DNA from 3 places in the Micromonospora sp. WMMC264 genome. Region 2 is predicted to be linked to each of the others. Evidence: riboswitches for the same ligand, from Rfam matches in the RefSeq annotation. Region 2 holds a riboswitch; each other region holds the start of a gene.
The links. Region 2 has a riboswitch for cobalamin ahead of O7542_RS07900 (ribonucleoside-diphosphate reductase subunit alpha). Riboswitches for the same ligand answer to the same signal wherever they lie in the genome.

Region 1: another riboswitch for cobalamin. It lies ahead of O7542_RS06350 (terpene cyclase/mutase family protein); the one in region 2 lies ahead of O7542_RS07900 (ribonucleoside-diphosphate reductase subunit alpha).
Region 3: another riboswitch for cobalamin. It lies ahead of metE (5-methyltetrahydropteroyltriglutamate--homocysteine S-methyltransferase); the one in region 2 lies ahead of O7542_RS07900 (ribonucleoside-diphosphate reductase subunit alpha).

Annotation. Positions count from the first base shown of each region.
Region 1 is NZ_CP114907.1:1,533,157-1,539,616, reverse strand. Features, by position in the region: gene O7542_RS06365 (ABC transporter ATP-binding protein) at 1-1,081, opposite strand, end outside; gene O7542_RS06360 (CbiQ family ECF transporter T component) at 1,078-2,322, opposite strand; gene O7542_RS06355 (hypothetical protein) at 2,315-3,220, opposite strand; gene O7542_RS06350 (terpene cyclase/mutase family protein) at 3,217-4,671, opposite strand; cobalamin riboswitch at 4,808-4,945, opposite strand; gene O7542_RS06345 (hypothetical protein) at 5,030-5,482, opposite strand; gene O7542_RS06340 (peptidase) at 5,551-6,460, opposite strand, start outside.
Region 2 is NZ_CP114907.1:1,937,310-1,943,769, reverse strand. Features, by position in the region: gene O7542_RS07905 (PrsW family glutamic-type intramembrane protease) at 1-813, opposite strand, end outside; cobalamin riboswitch at 934-1,150, shown strand; gene O7542_RS07900 (ribonucleoside-diphosphate reductase subunit alpha) at 1,326-3,671, shown strand; gene O7542_RS07895 (ribonucleotide-diphosphate reductase subunit beta) at 3,662-4,690, shown strand; gene O7542_RS07890 (MFS transporter) at 4,712-5,947, opposite strand; gene O7542_RS07885 (condensation domain-containing protein) at 5,986-6,460, opposite strand, start outside.
Region 3 is NZ_CP114907.1:1,524,267-1,530,726, reverse strand. Features, by position in the region: gene O7542_RS06330 (Ig-like domain-containing protein) at 1-1,149, opposite strand, end outside; gene metE (5-methyltetrahydropteroyltriglutamate--homocysteine S-methyltransferase) at 1,270-3,519, opposite strand; cobalamin riboswitch at 3,635-3,854, opposite strand; gene O7542_RS06320 (beta-1,3-glucanase family protein) at 3,967-5,559, opposite strand; gene mgtA (magnesium-translocating P-type ATPase) at 5,662-6,460, opposite strand, start outside.

The sequences.
Region 1 (6,460 bases), 400 kb from region 2:
GACCGGCCGGCAGGGCCTTCGGGTCGACGGTGCCCTTCGGCCCGGTCACGGCGACGGTGCCGCCGTGGCGTGGGCCGCTGCCCTGCACCGCCCAGAGCAGGCTGGACTTGCCGGATCCGTTGCGGCCCATCAACGCGACGACCCGGCCGGCGCGCAGATCGAGGTCGACGCCGGCCACCGCGACGGTGCCCGGATACCGTACGACGATCTTCCGCGCGGTCAGCGTGGGACCGGTGTCCGCGCCCGCCGGGACCGGCGGCGGCGCCACGCCGGCGAGCCGGTGCCGGAGGTCGGACGCCCGCCGGCGGGCGTCACGGACCGACAACGGCGGCGGTGTCCAGCCGGCGAGGCGACCCAGCTCGATCAGGGGTGGCGCGATGTCGATGTGGGCCAGCCCGGTCGCTGGCGTCCCGTCGTGGACATGGCCGTCGCCGGGCAGGTACAGCAGCCGGTCGGCGTACTGCAGGACGCGCTCCAGCCGGTGCTCGGCCAGCACCACTGTCACTCCGAGGTCGTGCACCAGCCGGGTGACGGTGGCGAGCACGTCCTCCGCGGCGGTGGGGTCCAGCGCGGAGGTGGGTTCGTCGAGCACCAGCACCCGGGGGTGCGCCGTGAGCACCGCGCCGATGGCGACCCGCTGTTGCTGACCGCCGGACAGCGTCCGCAGGGGCCGGTCGCGCAGGTCGGCGATGCCGAGCAGGTCCAGCGTCTCCTCCACCCGCTTGCGCATCACCGCGGGTGGCAGGGCGAGCTGCTCCATCCCGTACGCCAGTTCCTCCTCGACGGTGTCGGTGACGAAGCCGGCCAACGGGTCCTGGCCGACCACGCCGACGACGTCGGCGAGATCGCGCGGCGGATGCGTGCGGGTGTCCCTGCCGTCGACGGTGACGGCGCCGTGCAGGGTGCCGCCGGTGAAGTGTGGGACGAGACCGTTGATCGCCCGCAGCAGCGTCGACTTTCCGGCACCGGTACGGCCCGCGACCAAGCAGAGTTCACCTTCCTCGACGCGAAACGTCACATCCCGCAACGGTGGCGGGCCGCCCTCGGCATAGTGGACGGTGACCCGGTCGAAAGTGATCATGGGCGGTCTCCCGGTGTCGATGCCCTCGCGGCGCGCACTCCGTCTGCCGGCACGTCCGTGACGGGGATGGGCCGGTCCACCGACGGCGGGCGTCCGGCACATACTGTCGGCGGTGGTGGCGGCGCCAGCCAGGCGGGTGCCGCCGCGACGCCGACGGCGAGAAGCATCAGCGGGGTCAGCTGGGGCCAGGTGAGCGGGCTGACCGGCGGGTAGAGCAGTTCCGGGTCCACCGAGCCGGCGAGCATGGTCAGTGCCGCGGCGGCCACCCCGCAGCCGGCCACGAGCAGCTCGGCCGGACGCCAGCGGTCCGGTCGGTACCGGCTGCGGCGGACCCGGCGACCGGCCAGCAGCATGCCGGTCACGGCGGCGGTCAGTCCGGCCAGGAGCATCGGCAGCCCCAGGTAGCCGGGTGCGGCGGTGTCGAGCAGCCCGTAGGTGCCGGCGCAGACGCCGACCAGCCCGCCGAGGACGAGCGCCCCGGTGACGGTTCGCTGCCCGGCGGGCACCGCCGCGGTGCGGCCGTAACCACGGGAGTCCATCGCGGCCGCGAGGGCCAGGGACCGGTCCAACGCGTCGGCCAGCACCGGCAGGGCGATCCCGCGCAGCGCCCTCATCCCGCGGGCGGACGCGCCGCGCAGCCGCCGGGCCCGGCGGACCCGTAGCACGCTCTCCACCAGCTGCGGGGCGACCGACAACGCGACCACGACGGCGGTGCCGATCGCGTACAGCGCTCCGGGTACGGCCTTGAGCAGCCGCTTCGGGTTGGCCAGGGCGTTCGCCGCACCGAGGCAGATCAGCATCGTCGCCAGCCGCAGCCCGTCGTAGAAGCCACCGAGGATCTGCTCGGCGGCGACCGGTCCGAACAGGCGGATGCCCGCCGCCCACGCGGGCAGCGGGATCTCCGGCAGCCGGACCAGGATGTGGTCGCCCTGGCCGCCGCCGAACACGATCCGGAACACCACCCGCATCGTGACGATCACCGCGCCGAGCCAGACGTACATGCGGAACGCCAACGCCCACGGCGCGTCGCCCCGGCGGCGCACCACCACCAGACCGGCGACGGCGACGAGCAGGGCCAGCGGCAGCGGATTCGTGGTGTGGCTGGCCGCGGTGGCCAGGCCGAGCGCCCACAGCCACCATGCGCCCGGGTGCAGCCCCCGGGGCAGCCACCACACCGGCCACCGGCCCGGCAGACGACGGGCGTCGGCCGGCCGCGACCCGGTGACCGTGACGTCAGTCATCCGGGTCGGCGGCACGGCGTCGTCGGGCCGCGACCAGCGCGCCGGTGGCGAGCAGGGCGAGCAGAAGCACCCCGGCGATCGTGCCCAGTGGCAGGCCGTCGTCGTCACGGGACGCGGCGACATCCGTCACCACCGGCTCGTCGGAGGAGCCCTGCGGTGCCGTGCCGGTGGCGGCGCCCGGCGTCGCCGTCAGGGTCGGCGTACCGGCCGTCGGTGACGTGCCGGCGGAGGTCGGCGGGCCGACGGAGACCGGCGGGCCGGAGGTGCCGCCCGGCCGGGTGGGCTCGCCGGGCCGGCCACCGGCGACCGGCGGCGGTGCGACGGTTCCTCCCGCCGGTGGTGGCGCCGCCGGCTCACCGCCCGTGGGCGGCGGCGGCGGTGGTGGCGGTGGCGGTGGCGGGGCGGGGCGTTTCGGCGCGACGCCGGGACGGGGCGCGTCGTCGGCGTTGCGGTTGAGGGAGAACGACCAGCCCTCGAAGCTGCCGGCCGCCGGCTTGCGGTTGAGCACGCCCTTGTCGCTGTACGTCCAGCTGCCGCCGTTCGGGGCGTGCCAGTACGACCAGTAGGCGCTCGCAGGCGGGGTGTCGACGCACTTCTCCGTCGCGGCCGACGGCTTGCCGTCGATCCGGCAGATGAACCCCTCGCCCCAGCGCAGGGTTCCGGTGATCGGGAAGCCCGCGTTCTTGAGCGCCGCGAGGCCGGTGGCCTGGGTGCCCGGCGCGCACCGCACCACCGTCCCGCCGCCGAGCTCGTTGAAGTCCACCACGACTGTGACCCCGGAGGCGTCCGGGCAGTAGCCGGCCGACCCGGCGGCCACCGCAGGACTGCCCGGTCCGATCGTGGTGCAGGCGGTGACCAGGGCGACGGCCAGCGCGCCACGGGCGGCGCGGAGGCTCATCCCGCCCGCCGTCGGCCGAGCACGAGCAGTGTCACTCCGCCACCGATCAGCAGCAGCGCGATCAGCAGGTAGCTACCGATCGCCACGCCGGTCGTCGGCAGCCCGCCCGGCCCGGACGCGGCCGGGGTCGTGATCGGCGGCGCGACGGTGGCCGGCGCCGCGGTCGTGGGCGCGGGTGTCGCCGGAGGGCGGGTCACGCTCGGCGTCGGGCCGGCGGTGCCGGTCGGTGGAGGCGAAGTGGTGAGCGTGGGAGACGCGGAGGGCGTGGACGGCGCGGTGGGCGAGGCCGTGCCGGTCGGGGTGGGAGTCGACGTGGGCGGCGGGTCGAGGCCGATCCGGCCCAGCGGGACCTGGGCCAGCCCGAGCAGGGCCTGCGCGGTGGCCCGGCGCCACTGGTCCCGGTCGGTGTCGGTGATCCCGGCCGCCGCGGCAGCCGTGAATCCGTCGGTGTTGTAGGCGATCGCGCCGGCGTCGGCGGAGGCCGCGCCACCGTTGCCCGCGGTGAGCTGCAGCGCGGCCAGGGCCGTCGCCGCCCGGGCGGCCTCGTCGTCGCGGCCGGCGGCGGCGAGGGCCTGCCCGGCCAGGCCGGTGCTGTTGGAGTTCGCGCCGGTGGTGGGTCCCGAGCCGCCGAAGGAACCGTCGGCGTGCTGCTGGGTGACCAGCCAGTCGGCGCCCTTGCGGGCGGCGTCGCCGGCGCCCGTGGCGCCGTCCTCGGCGGCGGCCAGCAACGCCTGCACGGCCATCGCGGTCGAGTCGACGTCGAGGGTGGCGCCGGGCTGGTCGTCGCAGGACGGCGACGGCCCGTCGGCGGCGTCCGGGTAGAGCCGGAAGCCGCCCGCCGCGCACTGCTGCCGGATCAGGAAGTCCACCGGATCCTGTGGCAGGTCGCCGCTGCGGGCCAGGCCGAGCACGGCGAAGGACTGGTCGAAGGTGTTGCTGGCGTCCGGGCCGCTGTCGGCGGTGGTACGGCTGGTGATCCGTCCCCGCTGGTGCCCGGCGTCGGCCGTGGCGATCAGCGACAGGGTTTCCGCCCGCAGGTCGTAGCCGCCGAAGTCGGTGGGGTCCGCGTCGGCGGCGGCCGCGGCGTAGAGCAGTTTGGCGGTGGCCCCGCCGTCGGTGAAGCCCTCGATGCCCCAGTCGTCGTAGCTGTTGTAGGACCGTACGTGTGTCGCGACCTGCGCGGTCGCCGCCTGCCGGGTCGGTGCGTCGACGCCGGTGGCGGACAGCGCGACCAGGCCGTCGATGGTCAGCCCCCAGTCCTCGGGGGCGAACGGGCCGGGCAGCGCCCCGTCGGTGAACTCGCCGGCCAGCCAGGACGCGGCGTCGCGGGCGGCGGTGATGTGGGCCGGGGCGGGTGCCGCGACAACGGCCGGCGGGGTGCCGGTGATCGCGGCGAGAGCCGTCACCGTGGCTGTACCGAGACCGGTGGTGAGACGCCGGGACAGGGGCATCAGGGGTGCCTTTCGCAGAGCGGTCGGTGAAACCTCCGGAAAGCACCCCGAGAGACGGACACCCCGCTCCGCGTGCTGCGGTGGGCGGGGTGGTCGGACCTCGGCGGCCCGGACTTCACCCTGTAGACCTCGACAGTGGAAGCCGCTCGTCCCGGGCGGGGCATTCCGGCTCGCGAAAGGGACTCTCGCTCACGGTTGCGGGTCAGCGCCGGCTTCGAACCGGCTTCCCCCCACACGGGACGTATGCAGTTGTGCCCGGCGCACCGGGTGCCGACACCGTACCGCCCGGGCGCGCGACGACGCCAGAGCAGCTGCCGGTACCCGGTGCGCCGCTGGTCACACCGTTCGCAGCCGCGGTTCAGGGAGCGGCGATGCTCGGCGGGGCGCCGGCGCCGAAGGACCAGCCCTCGACGCTGCCCGGCGCGGGGTTGTAGCCGGTCGCCCCCGACGTGCTGTAGGACCAGGAGCCACCGCTGGACGCGTGCCAGTACGACCAGTACGCGGTGGCCGGCGGGGTGTTGACGCACGGCTCGGTCGCGGCGGTGGGCTTGCCGTTGATCCGGCAGACGAAGGCCAGGCCCCAGCGGGCGGTGCCGGTGACGGTGAAGCCGGCGGCCTGAAGCGCGGCCAGGCCGGTGGCCGGATCGCCCGGCGCACAGGCGACCTGTACGCCGCCGCCGAGCGCGGCGAAGTCGACGACCACAGTGACTCCCGAGGTGCCGACGCAGGCGGCGGCGTGCGCCGACCGGGGCGCGGGTTCGACTGCGGTCAGCGCGACGCCGGCCACGACGGCGGCCAGCAGGCCGGCCATCCAGGTGCGGGCGGTGGGACGGTGACGGAACACGGGTCCTCCTGTGATCGGGTGAGCGGCGAGGCGGTTCACGGGCAGGCGAGCACCGGTGCGCCGGGGTCGGCGCCGGCGGCGGACAGACGGGCGTACCCGACCCCGGTGAGACCGAGGACGGCCTGGGCGGTGGCCCGGGGCGCGGTGGCCGGGTCGAAGCCGCCACCGTCGAAGTCGACAGCGCCCCGGTCGGCGGGCGCCCCGGCGCAGCCGACCTGGAGTCCGGCGAGGAACGCCCGGGACCGCGCCCAGGCCGGCAGCCGGTGACCGTCGCGCAGGGCCTGCGCGGCGAGGCCGGTGCTGTTGGCGTTCGGTGTGCCGGCCGCGTTGGCGAAGCCGCCGTCGGCACGCTGAACGGACACCAGCCAGCGCAGCCCGGCGGCGGCGTCGGCCGGACGGTCCGCGGCGCGCAGCGCCTGCGTCACGAGCGCGGTGGCGTCCACGTCGGACGTGCAGACCGGTTGGGCGGGCAGCAGCGGGTAGCCGCCGTCCGGGCATCGGGTGCCGGCCAGCCAGGCGGCCGCCGCCGGTGGCGCCCCGGCCGCGGTACGGTCCAGCGCCAGCAGCGCGAAGGACTGGCTGAACGCGTTGCTGTAGTCGCCGTACGCGGACCGGTCGCTGAACCGGCCGGCCGGCGTCTGCAGCGAACGCAGCCGGGCGATCAGGTCCACCCCGCCGACGTCGGCCGGGTCGCCGCCGCGCACCTGCACGGCGAGGGCGAGCTTGGCGGTCGCGCCCGCGTACGCCTCGGAGACGCCGTCGCCGAGGTAGCCGTCGCGGATGTCCGGCCGGGTGACCCAGGCCAGCGCGCCGGCGCCGTGGTCGTCGGCGACGCCGCCGGCGGCGAAGGCGAACACGGCGTCGAGGGTCAGCCCCTGGTCGGGGTAGGCGACACCGTCGAAGACCGCCTCGAAGCGTTCGCCGTCGACGAGTTGCCGGGCGAGC
Region 2 (6,460 bases):
CCCCGCCACCTCGGCGAGCTGGTGAGGATCACGCTCCGGCGCCCGGGGCGGGGCGGCGGGCCGCTCGCGGTCCAGGTGCAGGCGCAGCAGCACCCAGCCCAGCGACACACCGCCGATGAACACGTACGCGGGCTGCGTGCCGAACGTGTCCCAGCAGGTGTGCAGCGTGACGGCGGCGGCGAAGGTGAGCAGGAACGCCGCCAGTCTCCGGCCGCCGGGCGCGGCGGCGAACGTGAACAACGCGGCGGCGGTCAGCCCGGTCCAGGCCAGGTGCGCGGCGGGCGCGGTGAGACCGCGAACCAGCAGCGTCCGCTCGACGGCGCCGAGGTTGCCCTCCGACCCGACGAACGCGGCGAACGCGTACCCCATGGTCTCCAGCGCGGCGAACCCGGCGCCGGAGGCCACGCCGATCACCAGGCCCTGCGCCGGTGACCGGTGCCGCCGCCACAGCAGCAGGATGCCGGCCGGCACGATCAGCTTCGCGGTCTCCTCGGCCAGGCCGACGAGCGCCATCGGCAGGACGCCGAGGCGGTGCAGCGTGCCGTACTCCAGCCAGCCGGCGGCGACCACGCCGACCACGCCGCCGAGAAGCGCGGCGACGCCGACGACGGAGCCGGGGACCGGGCGGCGGGCCGGCCGCCCCTGGGCGAAGGCCAGGAACGTGGCGGGCGCGACGCACGCGCCGAGCACGATCAGCGCCGGTACGAACGTGACGGTGCCGGTGCCGGACAGTGTCTCCAGCACCAGCAGGTGAAGCCCGACGCCGACGAGCAGGACCGCCACCCACGCCCAGCGGCGTCCGGTATTCCCCATACGCCGAGTATCGCGCCCGGCGGCGAGCGCCGGCATCGGGGGTAGGCACTGTGGACAGTGAGATCCATGCGACACGCCCGACACGACATCTGGTGTTGCCCAACCGCCCCCACCGCCATATATGGTGGTGCCGCAGCTGGTTCGGCCGAGCCCTCCGGGGCGGGGCCGAGGCAAGAGGGAACCCGGTGGAAATCCGGGACTGCCCCGCAGCGGTGAGTGGGAACGACAGCCGTCAACAGCACTGGGCCACCGGCCTGGGAAGCGACGGCCGGTAGGCGACCGGCGACCCCGGTCGGGCCCGCGAGTCCGAAGACCTGCCAGCGCGCCGTGCGCCTCCGCGTACGGCGGCCGGAGGTCGCGCGGGACGACCGACGCCAGCAGCCGGGCCGGCCGCGCCGTGCCCGTTGGCGTCTCCCGCCGTCTCCAGACGGTGACAGCGAGGAGAGGTCATGACTGTCGTGCAGGAAAGCCCGCCGGCCACCGGCGGCGGGTCCGAGGCCCGCCGGCCGGCGATGCGGGTACGCAAACGGGACGGCGACACCGAGCCGGTGGACGTCGGCAAGATCGTCCGGGCGGTCGAACGCTGGGTCGCCGACCTGGACGAGGTGGACCCGCTGCGGGTGGCCACCAAGACGATCAGCGGGCTCTACGACGGGGCGACCACCGCCGAGCTGGACCGGCTGTCGATCCAGACCGCGGCGGAGCTGATCGGCGAGGAGCCGCAGTACTCGAAGCTGGCGGCAAGGCTGCTGGCCGCGTACGTGGACAAGGAGGTCCGCGGTCAGGGCGTGGCGAGCTTCAGCCAGTCGATCGCGTACGCGCACGGGCTGGGGCTGATCGGCGACGAGACGGCCGCATTCGTCGCCCGGCACGCCCGCAAGCTCGACGACGCCGTGGACCCGGACGGCGACAGGCGGTTCGAGTACTTCGGACTGCGTACCGTGGCCGACCGCTACCTGCTGCGGCACCCGCAGTCGCGGCTGGTGGTGGAGACGCCGCAGTACTGGCTGCTACGGGTGGCCTGCGGGCTGTCCCGCACCCCGGGCGAGGCGGTCGGCTTCTACCGGCTGATGTCCAGCCTGGCCTATCTGCCCAGCTCCCCCACGCTGTTCAACTCCGGCACCCGGCACACCCAGATGTCGTCGTGCTTCCTGGTCGACTCGCCGCGCGACGAGCTGGACTCGATCTACGAGCGCTACCACCAGGTGGCGAAGCTGTCGAAGTTCTCCGGCGGCATCGGCATCGCCTGGTCGCGGGTGCGCGGCCGGGGCGCGCTGATCCGGGGCACGAACGGCCGGTCCAACGGCATCGTGCCGTTCCTCAAGACGCTCGACGCCGGGGTGGCCGCGGTCAACCAGGGTGGCCGGCGCAAGGGCGCGGCCTGCGTCTACCTGGAGCCGTGGCACCCGGACGTGGAGGAGTTCCTGGAGCTGCGGGACAACACCGGCGAGGAGTCCCGGCGTACGCACAACCTCAACCTGGCCAACTGGATCCCGGACGAGTTCATGCGCCGGGTCGAGGCCGACGGCGAGTGGTCGCTCGTCGATCCGTCGGACGCCCCGGAGCTGCCCGACCTGTACGGGGAGGCGTTCGACGCCGCGTACCGGGCGGCGGAGAAGAACGCGGTCCGCACGGTACGGGCCCGGGACCTGTACGGGCGGATGATGCGCACGCTCGCGCAGACCGGCAACGGCTGGATGACGTTCAAGGACGCCGCGAACCGGCTGTCCAACCAGACCGGTGAGCCGGGCAACGTGATCCACCTGTCCAACCTGTGCACCGAGATCCTGGAGGTGAACGACGACGCCGAGACGGCGGTGTGCAACCTCGGCTCGGTGAACCTCGGCGCCCACGTCACCGCCGACGGGGTGGACTGGGAGCGGCTGCGCGCCACGGTCCGCACCGCTGTGGTGTTCCTCGACCGGGTGATCGACATCAACTACTACCCGGCCGAGCAGGCGGCGGCGTCGAACCCGCGCTGGCGGCCGGTCGGGCTCGGCCTGATGGGGTTGCAGGACGCGTTCTTCACGCTGCGCCTGCCGTTCGACTCCCCCGAGGCGAAGGAGCTGTCCACCCGCGTGCAGGAGGAGATCCTGCTGACCGCGCTGGAGACCTCCGCCGGGCTGGCCGAGCGGTTCGGGCCGCATCCGGCGTACCCGCAGACCCGGGCCGCGAAGGGTGACCTGCACCCGGACCTGTGGGGCGCGGAGCCGGCGCAGGCCGGACGGTGGGCGGCGCTGCGTGAGCGGATCGCCGCAGGCGGGCTGCGCAACTCGCTGCTGGTGGCGATCGCACCGACCGCCACCATCGCCTCCATCGCCGGCTGCTACGAGTGCGTCGAACCGCAGGTGTCCAACCTGTTCAAGCGCGAGACGATGTCCGGGGAGTTCCTCCAGGTCAACACGTACCTGGTGCGGGAGCTGAAGGCCCGCGGACTGTGGACGCCGCAGGTCCGCGACCGGATCAAGCGGGCCGAGGGCTCGGTGCAGGACATCACCGAGCTGCCCGCGCCGGTGCGGGAGCTGTTCCGCACCGCCTGGGAGCTGCCGCAGCGGGCGCTGATCGACCTGGCCGCCGCGCGGGCGCCGTTCGTCGACCAGTCCCAGTCGCTCAACCTGTTCCTGAGCGCGCCGACCATCGGCAAGCTGTCCTCGATGTACCTGTACGCCTGGAAGGCCGGGCTGAAGACCACCTACTACCTGCGTTCCCGTCCCGCCACCCGCATCCAGCAGGCCACCGTCGCCCCGGTGCCCGCCCCGGTGCCCGCCCCGGTGCCCGGCGTGGTCTCCGCCGTGAGCGACGACGAGGCGCTGGCCTGTTCCCTGGAGAACCCCGAGAGCTGCGAGGCATGCCAGTGACCACCACCGCACCGACCCGGCACATGCTGCTCGACCCCGGCATGGACCTGACCCTGCGGCCGATGCGCTACCCGCGCTTCTTCGACCGGTTCAAGGACGCGATCAGGAACACCTGGACGGTCGAGGAGGTGGACCTGCACTCGGACCTCGCCGACCTGGCGAAGCTGTCCCCCGCCGAACGGCACCTGGTGTCGCGGCTGGTGGCGTTCTTCGCCACCGGCGACACGATCGTCGCCAACAACCTGGTGCTCAACCTCTACCAGCACGTCAACTCGCCCGAGGGCCGGCTCTACCTGTCCCGGCAGCTGTTCGAGGAGGCGGTGCACGTCCAGTTCTACCTGAACCTGCTCGACACGTACGTGCCGGACGAGAAGGAACGGTTCGCCGCGTTCGCCGCGGTGGAGAACATCCCGTCGATCGCCCGCAAGGCCGAGTTCTGCTTCCGGTGGATCGACTCGATCTTCGAGCTGCGGGAGCTGCGGACCCGCGACGACCGGCGGGCGTTCCTGCTCAACCTGATCTGCTTCGCCGCGTGCATCGAGGGCCTGTTCTTCTACGGCGCGTTCGCCTACGTCTACTTCCTGCGGTCCCGGGGCCTGCTCAACGGGCTGGCCTCCGGCACCAACTGGGTGTTCCGGGACGAGTCGATGCACATGGCGTTCGCGTTCGACGTGGTGGAGACCGTACGCGCCGAGGAACCGGACCTGTTCGACGCCGAGATGGAGAAGCAGGTGAAGGAGATGCTGGCCGAGGCGGTGGAGTGCGAGGTGAGCTTCGCCGCGGACCTGCTGGGCCAGGGCGTGCCGGGGATGTCGCTGGCCGACATGCGCGAGTACCTCCAGCACGTGGCCGACCGGCGCCTGGCGGTGCTCGGCATCGCCCCGATGTACGGCAGCGCCAACCCGTTCGCGTTCATGGAGTTGCAGGACGTGCAGGAGCTGTCCAACTTCTTCGAGCGGCGGGTGTCGGCGTACCAGGTCGGCGTGACCGGCAGCGTCACGTTCGACGACGACTTCTGACCGCCGCCCCCGCCCCGGCCGTCACGGCCGGGGCGGGGCCGGGCTCTCGCCGGGCAGCGCCGCCGCCCGCACCCGCCCGATCAACGCCACCACGGCGAGCGCCAGCACGGCCACCACCACGAACGCGGTACGCAGGTCCAGCGCGCCGGCGAGCAGGCCGATCACCGGCGCCGCGAGCAGCGCGCCCGGCCACTGGCCCATCGCCACCACGGAGACGCCCTCGCCGGACGTGAGGCCCGGCTGCTCACCGGCGAAGCCGAGCACCGTCGGGGTCACGCACGCCAGGCCGAACCCGAGCAGTCCGAACCCGGCCATCACCGCCGCCGGATGGGGGTACGCCACCGGCAGCGCCACGCCGGCTGTCGCGACCAGCGCGGACAGCCGGACGAAGCGGATCCGCCCGACCCGGCCGGCCAGCCGGTCGCCGAACAGCCGGGCGACGGTCGCGGCCAGCGAGAGACAGGTGTACGTGGCCGCGGCGAGCACCGCCGTGGCGCCGGCCACCTCGGTCGCGTACAGCGCGCTCCACTGGGCGCCGGCCATCTCGATGAACGAGGCGAGGAAGGCGATCACCGCGAGCAGCAGCAGTTGCGGGGTGAACCGGTCACGCAGCCGGCGCCGCGCCTCGCCGTCCTTGGTCTCCTGGCGGGGCGTGTCGGGCAGCCAGCGGTGCGTGCCGATCAGCAGCGCGCCCAGCAGGACACTGGTGACGGCCATCTGCACCGACGGCGACATCCCGATCGCCGCGGCCCCGGTGCCGCAGAGGCCGCCGACCAGCATGCCGATGCTGAAGCCCGCGTGGAACGTGGACAGGATGGGCCGCCCGTACCGCTTCTGCACCTCGACCGACTGGGCGTTCATCGGCGTGGCCAGCAGGTTCGCCGCGAAGCCCCAGACCGCGAGCCCGCCGACCAGCGCCACCACAGTGGTGGACGCGGCCAGCAGCGGCGCGTTGAGCAGGATCAGCGCGGCCCCGGCCAGCGCCAGCCGGCGGGTGTTGATGCGGCTGATCAGCACCGCCACCACGACCAGGGAGACCAGCTCCCCCGCGTTCGTGGCGATGTTCGCCAGGCCCCAGCCGGTGTTGCCGACCCCTACCGCGTCCCGCACCTCCGGCACGCGGGCCGACCACCCGCCGATGGCCAGGCCCATGATGACGAAGAGCAGCGCCACCGACCAGCGGGCCCGTACGGCCGAGCGGGGCACCGGCGGCGCGGGCTGCTCCGTCGTGTGCTGGTTCGTCGAGGTGTCCGTCATGGTCGTCGTACCTCTCTGGGATCGGTCCGTCGGAACTCCTACCCGATCGCGTGGTCGAGGAAGCACGCACCGTCAGGAAGGCGTACCCGTTCCGGTGTGGTGCCGGGGTCGGTGACGAGCGCCGAGACCACCGCGACGTAGTCGTCGATCAGCCCGCGTACCAGGTCGTCGCCGAAGACACCCCGGTTGCGGATCACCACGCCGCCGGCCCGGTCGTCGTCCACCACGACGATCGGTGAACCCCGCTTGACCCAGACGGGCAGACACTCGGGCGGCACGTCGGCGGCGACCACCGGCGGCGGGGTGCCGGGCGCGGCCCGGGCGGTGATGTCGACCGGCTCCACCCGCAGATCCGGGCAGTGCAGCACCGGCGACGCCGACGCGGCGGACTGGAACCAGGCGTCGAACAGGTGGTTGTCCGGCCAGGGGCGGATCGCCGCGAAGCCGGGACGGACCGCCCGGGCCAGCCGGTGGTACGCGGTGGCGTGCGCGACGGCCCCGGCCAGCGAGGCG
Region 3 (6,460 bases), 410 kb from region 2:
GAACGTGCGGGTGGCGGAGATGTCGCTCTGGCGTAGCGACACGACGGGTGTGATGCCGGCCCGGACGAGCCGGTCGACGTACCGGGCCGCCTCGTCGAGGTAGCCGACGCGGTTCTGCCGATCGGCAGGGCTGCCGGTGTAGGCGTAGCAGGCGTCGCTCAGCACGACCCGTACCGCGTTGACGCCGCGGGCCCGCAGCGCGCCTACCGACGCGTCGTCGACCGGGCCGTCCCAGTGGATCGGTCCCCATGCGCATTCGCCGGGCGCGGCCGACCGGATGATTCCACGGGGCCGGTACGGCCTCGGACTGGCTGCGACCGTGAGGATGCGGTTGCCGAACGCCTTCAGCGCAGGCGCGGCGCCGGGTGCCTGCGGCGGGAGCACCCGGACGCCGCGGACCTCGGCGGTGGCCTGGGCGCCGCTGCTGTCGTAGGCGGTGGCGGTGAGGCGGGTGCCGCTGTTCGGCGGCACGCCGCGCCAGTCGAACGCGTACGGCGCGGTGGTGTCCACGGCGAGCAGCCTGCCGCGCTCGCGGAACTCGACCCGCTCGATCCGTCGGCCGGGCGCCGCCGTGGCCTCGGCACGGATGGGGATGACGCCCGGCGCGGCGAAGAAGTCATTGGGCCGGGGCGAGGTGAGCGCCACCGACGGCCCGCCCGGCAGTGGGCTGGGCCGCGGGCTCCCCGAGGCCGGCGGCGGCGACGAGCCGGTCGGGTCGGCGCCGTCCCCGTCGCACGGCTGGCCGCTCAACACCCAGTCGGTCGGCTCGGGGTCGGCACCCTGGTAGTTGCCGCCGAACCGCACCGTCACCGAGGCGCCGGTCGGCAGCGTGGATCCCGCCGGCGGACGGAGCATGGTCATCGGATACATCTCGCCGCTGCCCAGCGTGTATCCGTCCGGCAGCCGGTCGAGGCCCATGGTGATCGTCTGACCGTTCGCCTGCCGGAACCGCAGCCACCAGTCGGTGACGGGAGCGCCCAGGTTGGTGACGGTGAGCTCGGCCCAGAAGCCGCTGGACCACTCCCGGGTGATGGTGTAGTCCACCGTGCACGCCGTCGCGGCGTAGGCCGGCCGCAGCGCCATCGTCATGGCCCCGCCGACGACGACCGCGGCTGCTGTAGCCAGCGCGAAGATCCTGCGTCGCATCATGCCCCCGTAACATCGACATACATCACTTCATGCAGCCTCGGCGCTCGGGGCACGGCCTGTCAAGGGCTGAACCGGGCCCGGGCCGGGCGGAACGGCGCGGCGTTCCGCCCGGCCGGCGGCTCAGCGTCCGCGCAGCTCGGCCGCGGCGGCGACCAGGTGCTGGAGGGACGCCTCGACCTCGGGATAGCCGCGCGTCTTGAGGCCGCAGTCGGGGTTCACCCACAGCCGCTCGGCCGGCACCGCGGCCACGGCCCGGCGCAGCGCGCCGACGACCTCGTCGTGGGACGGCACCCGGGGTGAGTGGATGTCCCAGACGCCGGGCCCCACACCCCGGCGGTATCCGATCGCGGCGAGGTCGTCGAGGACCTCCATCCGGGAGCGGGATGCCTCGATGCTCGTGACGTCGGCGTCGAGGGCGTCGATGGCCGTGATCACCTCCCCGAACTCCGAGTAGCACAGGTGGGTGTGGATCTGGGTGTCGTCGGCGACTCCGCAGGTGGCCAGGCGGAACGCCCCGACTGCCCAGTCCAGGTACGCCTTCTGGTCCGCCCTGCGCAGTGGCAGCGTCTCACGCAGCGCCGGCTCGTCGACCTGGATGACCCGGATACCGGCTGCCTCGAGATCACGGCACTCGTCGCGCAGGGCGAGCGCGACCTGGTCCGCGGTGTCTGCCAGTGGCTGGTCGCTGCGGACGAACGACCAGGCCAGGATCGTGACCGGGCCGGTGAGCATGCCCTTGACCGGCCGGTCGGTCAGCGACTGCGCGTAGGTGGACCAGTTGACGGTCATCGGCGCCCTGCGTGCCACGTCGCCGTAGATGACGGGCGGACGCACGCATCGGGAGCCGTAGGACTGGACCCAGCCGTGTTCGGTGGCGGCGAACCCGTCCAGCTGCTCGCCGAAGTACTGGACCATGTCGTTTCGTTCCGGCTCGCCGTGCACGAGCACGTCCAGGCCCAGCCGCTCCTGGAGCCGGACGACGTGCTCGACCTCGGCGCGCATCCGCTGCGTGTAGGCGGCGTCGTCGAGACGCCCGGCCCGGTGCTCGGCACGCGCGCGGCGCAGCTCGTCGGTCTGCGGGAACGATCCGATGGTCGTGGTCGGGAGGGGCGGCAGGTTCAGCCGGGCCTGCTGTGCCGCCGCACGCTCCGGGTCCGCGCCGCGCTGCCGATCCGTGGCGCGCAGCGCGGCGAGCCGACCGCGTACGGTGTCGTCGCGCCAGGCGGCAGGGGTGGGCGGCAGCGGCTCGGGCAGGGACGTGGTGCCGTTGCGCAGCGCGCGGCCGAGCCGGACGACCTCATCGACCTTCTGCCGGGCGAAGGCGAGCCGCTGACGCAGCGCCGGGTCGAGAGCGGTCTCGGCGGACAGGTCCTCCGGCACGTGCAGCAGCGAGCACGAGGTGGACACGGCGACGTGGTCGGCGAGGGCGGTGACGGCGGCACCGGCCGCCACGGCGGCCCGCAGGTCGGTACGCCAGACGTTGCGGCCGTCGACGAGGCCGGCCACGATCGTCTTGCCGCGCAGTGGTCCCGCACCGGCCAGCCGCCGCAGGTTGCCGGGCCCGGCCACCAGATCCACGCCGACCGCTTCGACCGGCGTGTCGAGCAGGGCGGGCAGCGCGTCACCGAGCTCGCCGAAATAGGTGGCGACGAAGATCGCCGGCCGCTGTTCCACCGCGCCGAGCCGGGTGTACGCCTCCCGCAGCGCGTCGATCTCGGCGGCGCTCCGGTCGGCGACGTAGGCGGGTTCGTCCAGCTGCACCCATCGCACGCCCGCCGCGGCAAGGGATCGCAGGATGCCGGCGTACACGTCGACCAGGTCGGTCAGCCGGTCGAACGGTTCGCCGCGGGCCTCGGTGGGCTTGGCCAGCAGCAGGAATGTCGCCGGCCCGACCAGCACCGGCCGGCTGTCGATTCCCAGCTCGCGGGCCTCGCGGTACTCGCGCAGCGCCTTGTCGGGATTCGGCGCGAAGGTGGTGTCGGAGCCGATCTCGGGAACCAGATAGTGGTAGTTGGTGTCGAACCACTTCGTCAGTTCGAGCGCCGGCTCGGCATCGACGCCCCGGGCCATGGCGAAATAGGTGCCGAGGTCGCCGAGGCCGAGACGGGCGAACCGGCGCGGAATCGCGCCGACGGCGACGGCCGTGTCCAGCACGTGGTCGTAGTAGGAGAACGTGTTGGACGGGATCGCGTCCAGGCGCGCGTCGCGCAGCGTCCGCCACACCTTCGCCCGTAGCGCGGCAGAGGTCGCCGCCAACTCCTCGGCGTCGATCCGGCCCGCCCAGTAGGCCTCGACGGCCCTCTTGAGTTGCCGGTTGCCCCCGATACGTGGATAGCCCAGCACGGTGCTCTGACCGAATGCGGTACTCATGGAGATCCCTTCCCTCGAAGCACACGAGGCCGATCGAGGCGGGGAGGGAAGGGGTACAGACGGCGTACCGGCTTCCGCACCGGCCGTCCCGAGCGACCGTCGGCGGCGCACACCGGACGGTGCGCGCGGTGCGGGCAGGTCTTCGGACTCGCGGGCGCGACCGGATCCACCCGGTCACCTACTGGCCGTCGCTTCCCAGACCTCACGGTCCAGTGCTTCGATGACGGCTGTCGTTCCCACTCACCGCTGCGGGGCAGTCCCGGACTCACACCGGGTTCCCTCTTACGACGCCACACCCTTCACGGGCACGGCGAACCAGCACCGTTGTCCATCGTATGGGGCGGTGAGCCGACGTGGTCGGCGCGTCCGTCCTGCGGGACGGCGAGCCGTCGCGGCGGGTGGCGGGAGCGACTCGCGGTCGGCCCCCGCCCCCCGTCGCAGGGCCGGTCAGCCCTTGCGCCACTTCTGGCCGGCCGTGCCCGTGCAGTCCCAGAGCTGGAGCCTCGCGCCGTCGTTGCCGTTCCGGTCCTTGATGTCGACGCACTTGTCGGCCTGAAGGTTGACCAGGTCCCCGGCCGAGTTCAGGGTGAACTGCTGGGCGCCGGTGCCGTTGCAGGTGTAGAGCTGCACCACCGCCCCGTTGGCGGTGGACCCGGCGTCGACGTCCATGCACTTGTTGTTCTGGCTCTTCAGCGCCGTGCCGCTGAACGTCCACTTCTGCGCGTTGGTGTTGTTGCAGTTCCACATCTGCAGCGGCGCGCGGTCGACGAAGTTGGAGCTCGGCACGTCGATGCACTTGTTGTTCCAGTTGCTGACCACGGGCACCCCGGTGGTCGGGTTGCCGCCCCCACCTCCGGTGAACGGGCTGAGGATCAGTCCGGCCGAACGGGGGTCGCCGTCGTGCACCAGTGACTCGAATCCGCCGACGTCGTCGAAGGCGAACGCGTACGCCCGGCCGTCGGTCATGTTGGCGTGGATCAGGCGGGCGTACTGGTTGGTGGGGTTGCTGCGGTAGAAGTCGGCGGCGTTCGTGCTGGGCTGGGTGTCGATGGTGCCGAGCGTGCCTCGGTTGAGGGCCGCGCAGAGCGTACGCGAGATCGGGCCGACCACCTGGTCGTTCGGCGCGGGCAGGTCGCCGTCGCATCCCCAGACGCTGGCCGAGGAGGGCCGGTTGAAGGAGGCGACCACCTGGCCGCTGCCGTTTGTGAAGGTCATGGTGTTGCCCGAGGTGCGGCCGTAGTACCGGATGGCCGGCTGGTCGGCGAAGGGCGCCACGGTCAGCGTCTTCGTGGTGTACGCGTTCCACGCGGAGGCGATGTAGGAGTCCAGATAGGTGGTGCTCAGCAGGCCGGCCCCGGCCGCCTTCCCCGGAGCCAGGACGCGCAGCACGGTCCCGTCGGAGCGGGTGTGGACGGTGTTGGCCCAGCCCGGCTGCGCCCGGATGCCGTCGATGACCGCGTTGCGTCCGTTGGCCACCACGTCGCCGGTGCGCTTGGTGACGCCGTTGGCGCCGGTCACCGTGACCGCGTGCGGGATCGCGAACATGTCGACCTGGGAGCTGTTGAGCCACAGCCCGGAGTCGTTGTAGGTGAACTCGCTCCAGTCGAAGAGGATGTCGCGGTTCGCGTCACCGGCCGCCCAGGGCGCGGGCTGCACCAGTCCGTCCGGGGTGAGGAAGAACTTCAGCTTCTGCCCGAGGGCGAAGTAGGCCCGGCCGGAGAAGCCCCGGGGGAACTGGATCGTGGTGCTGCCGCCGTTGCCGGGGCCCGGTATGGAGACGTCCGGCGCGGGCGACGGCGGGATCTGCCCGCCGCTCCACGGCACGAAGGCGCCGCCGGCGGTGACGTAGCCGAGCCGGCCGGAGGACAGCTGGACGCCGATGACGTAGAGGTAGACCGGGTCGGTGCGACCGGTGGTGTTGGTGACGGTGACGGGTAGCAACGCGGGTCCGACCGCGTGGGCGGGCGTGGCGACGACGGTGCCCGCGAGCCCGGCGAGCAGTGCGGACGCGGCGGCGAGCAGCTTTCTTCGAAGACGCATGGCGACACCTCGCTGGAGACAGGGACGGGAGAGCGCTCTCTCAGCAGGGTCTAATTGTTAATATTGTTTGTCAATAGGCGATCACCGATGGACGCGAGACCGTCACGGGCGGGGCACCCGCCGTGCGACGGTCGGGTCCGGCGGGACGACATGCTTGGCGGTCTCGTTGGCGGCGACGTTGACCAGGGTGACCGCGGCGAGGGCCGCCAGCACCACCGGCGGGAGCGCGGCGAGTCCGAGTGGCGCGGACAGTGGGCTGAAGGGCAGCGCGACGGTGACCGTGATGAGCAACAGTCCGGTGCCGGCGAGCGCGGCGGAGGGGCGGCTGCGCAGAAAACTCCGATTGGAGCGCAGCACCAGCAGCGCGATGATCTCGGTGGCGGTGAACTGGACGAACCAGGCGGCGCGGAAGACGTCGGTCGACACGTGCCACCACCAGCGCAGGGCGCCGAGTACGAGGAGGTCCACGGCGATGCTGATCGAGCCGTACACCAGCATGAACCTGCGGATGGTCCGGACGTCGACGGTACGCGGATGCTGGATCTGCTCGGCATCGGCGTAGTCGGTGGACAGGGTGGTGTAGGGGATGTCGGAGAGGAAGTTGAGCAGCAGGACCTGACGGGGCAGCAGCGGCAGGAAGGGCAGCAGGAGCGCGGCGATGCTCATGCTGACGACGTTGCCGAAGGACGCGCTGGTGTTGACCCGGATGTACTTCAAGGTGTTGGTGAACGTGCGGCGGCCGAGGCGGATGCCGTCGGCGATCACGTCGAGGTTCTTGTCGAGCAGCACGATCGCCGCGGCCTGTTTGGCGACGTCGACAGCGGTGTCGACGGAGATGCCGACGTCGGCGGCGTGCAGCGCGGGAGCATCGTTGATGCCGTCGCCGAGAAACCCGACGACG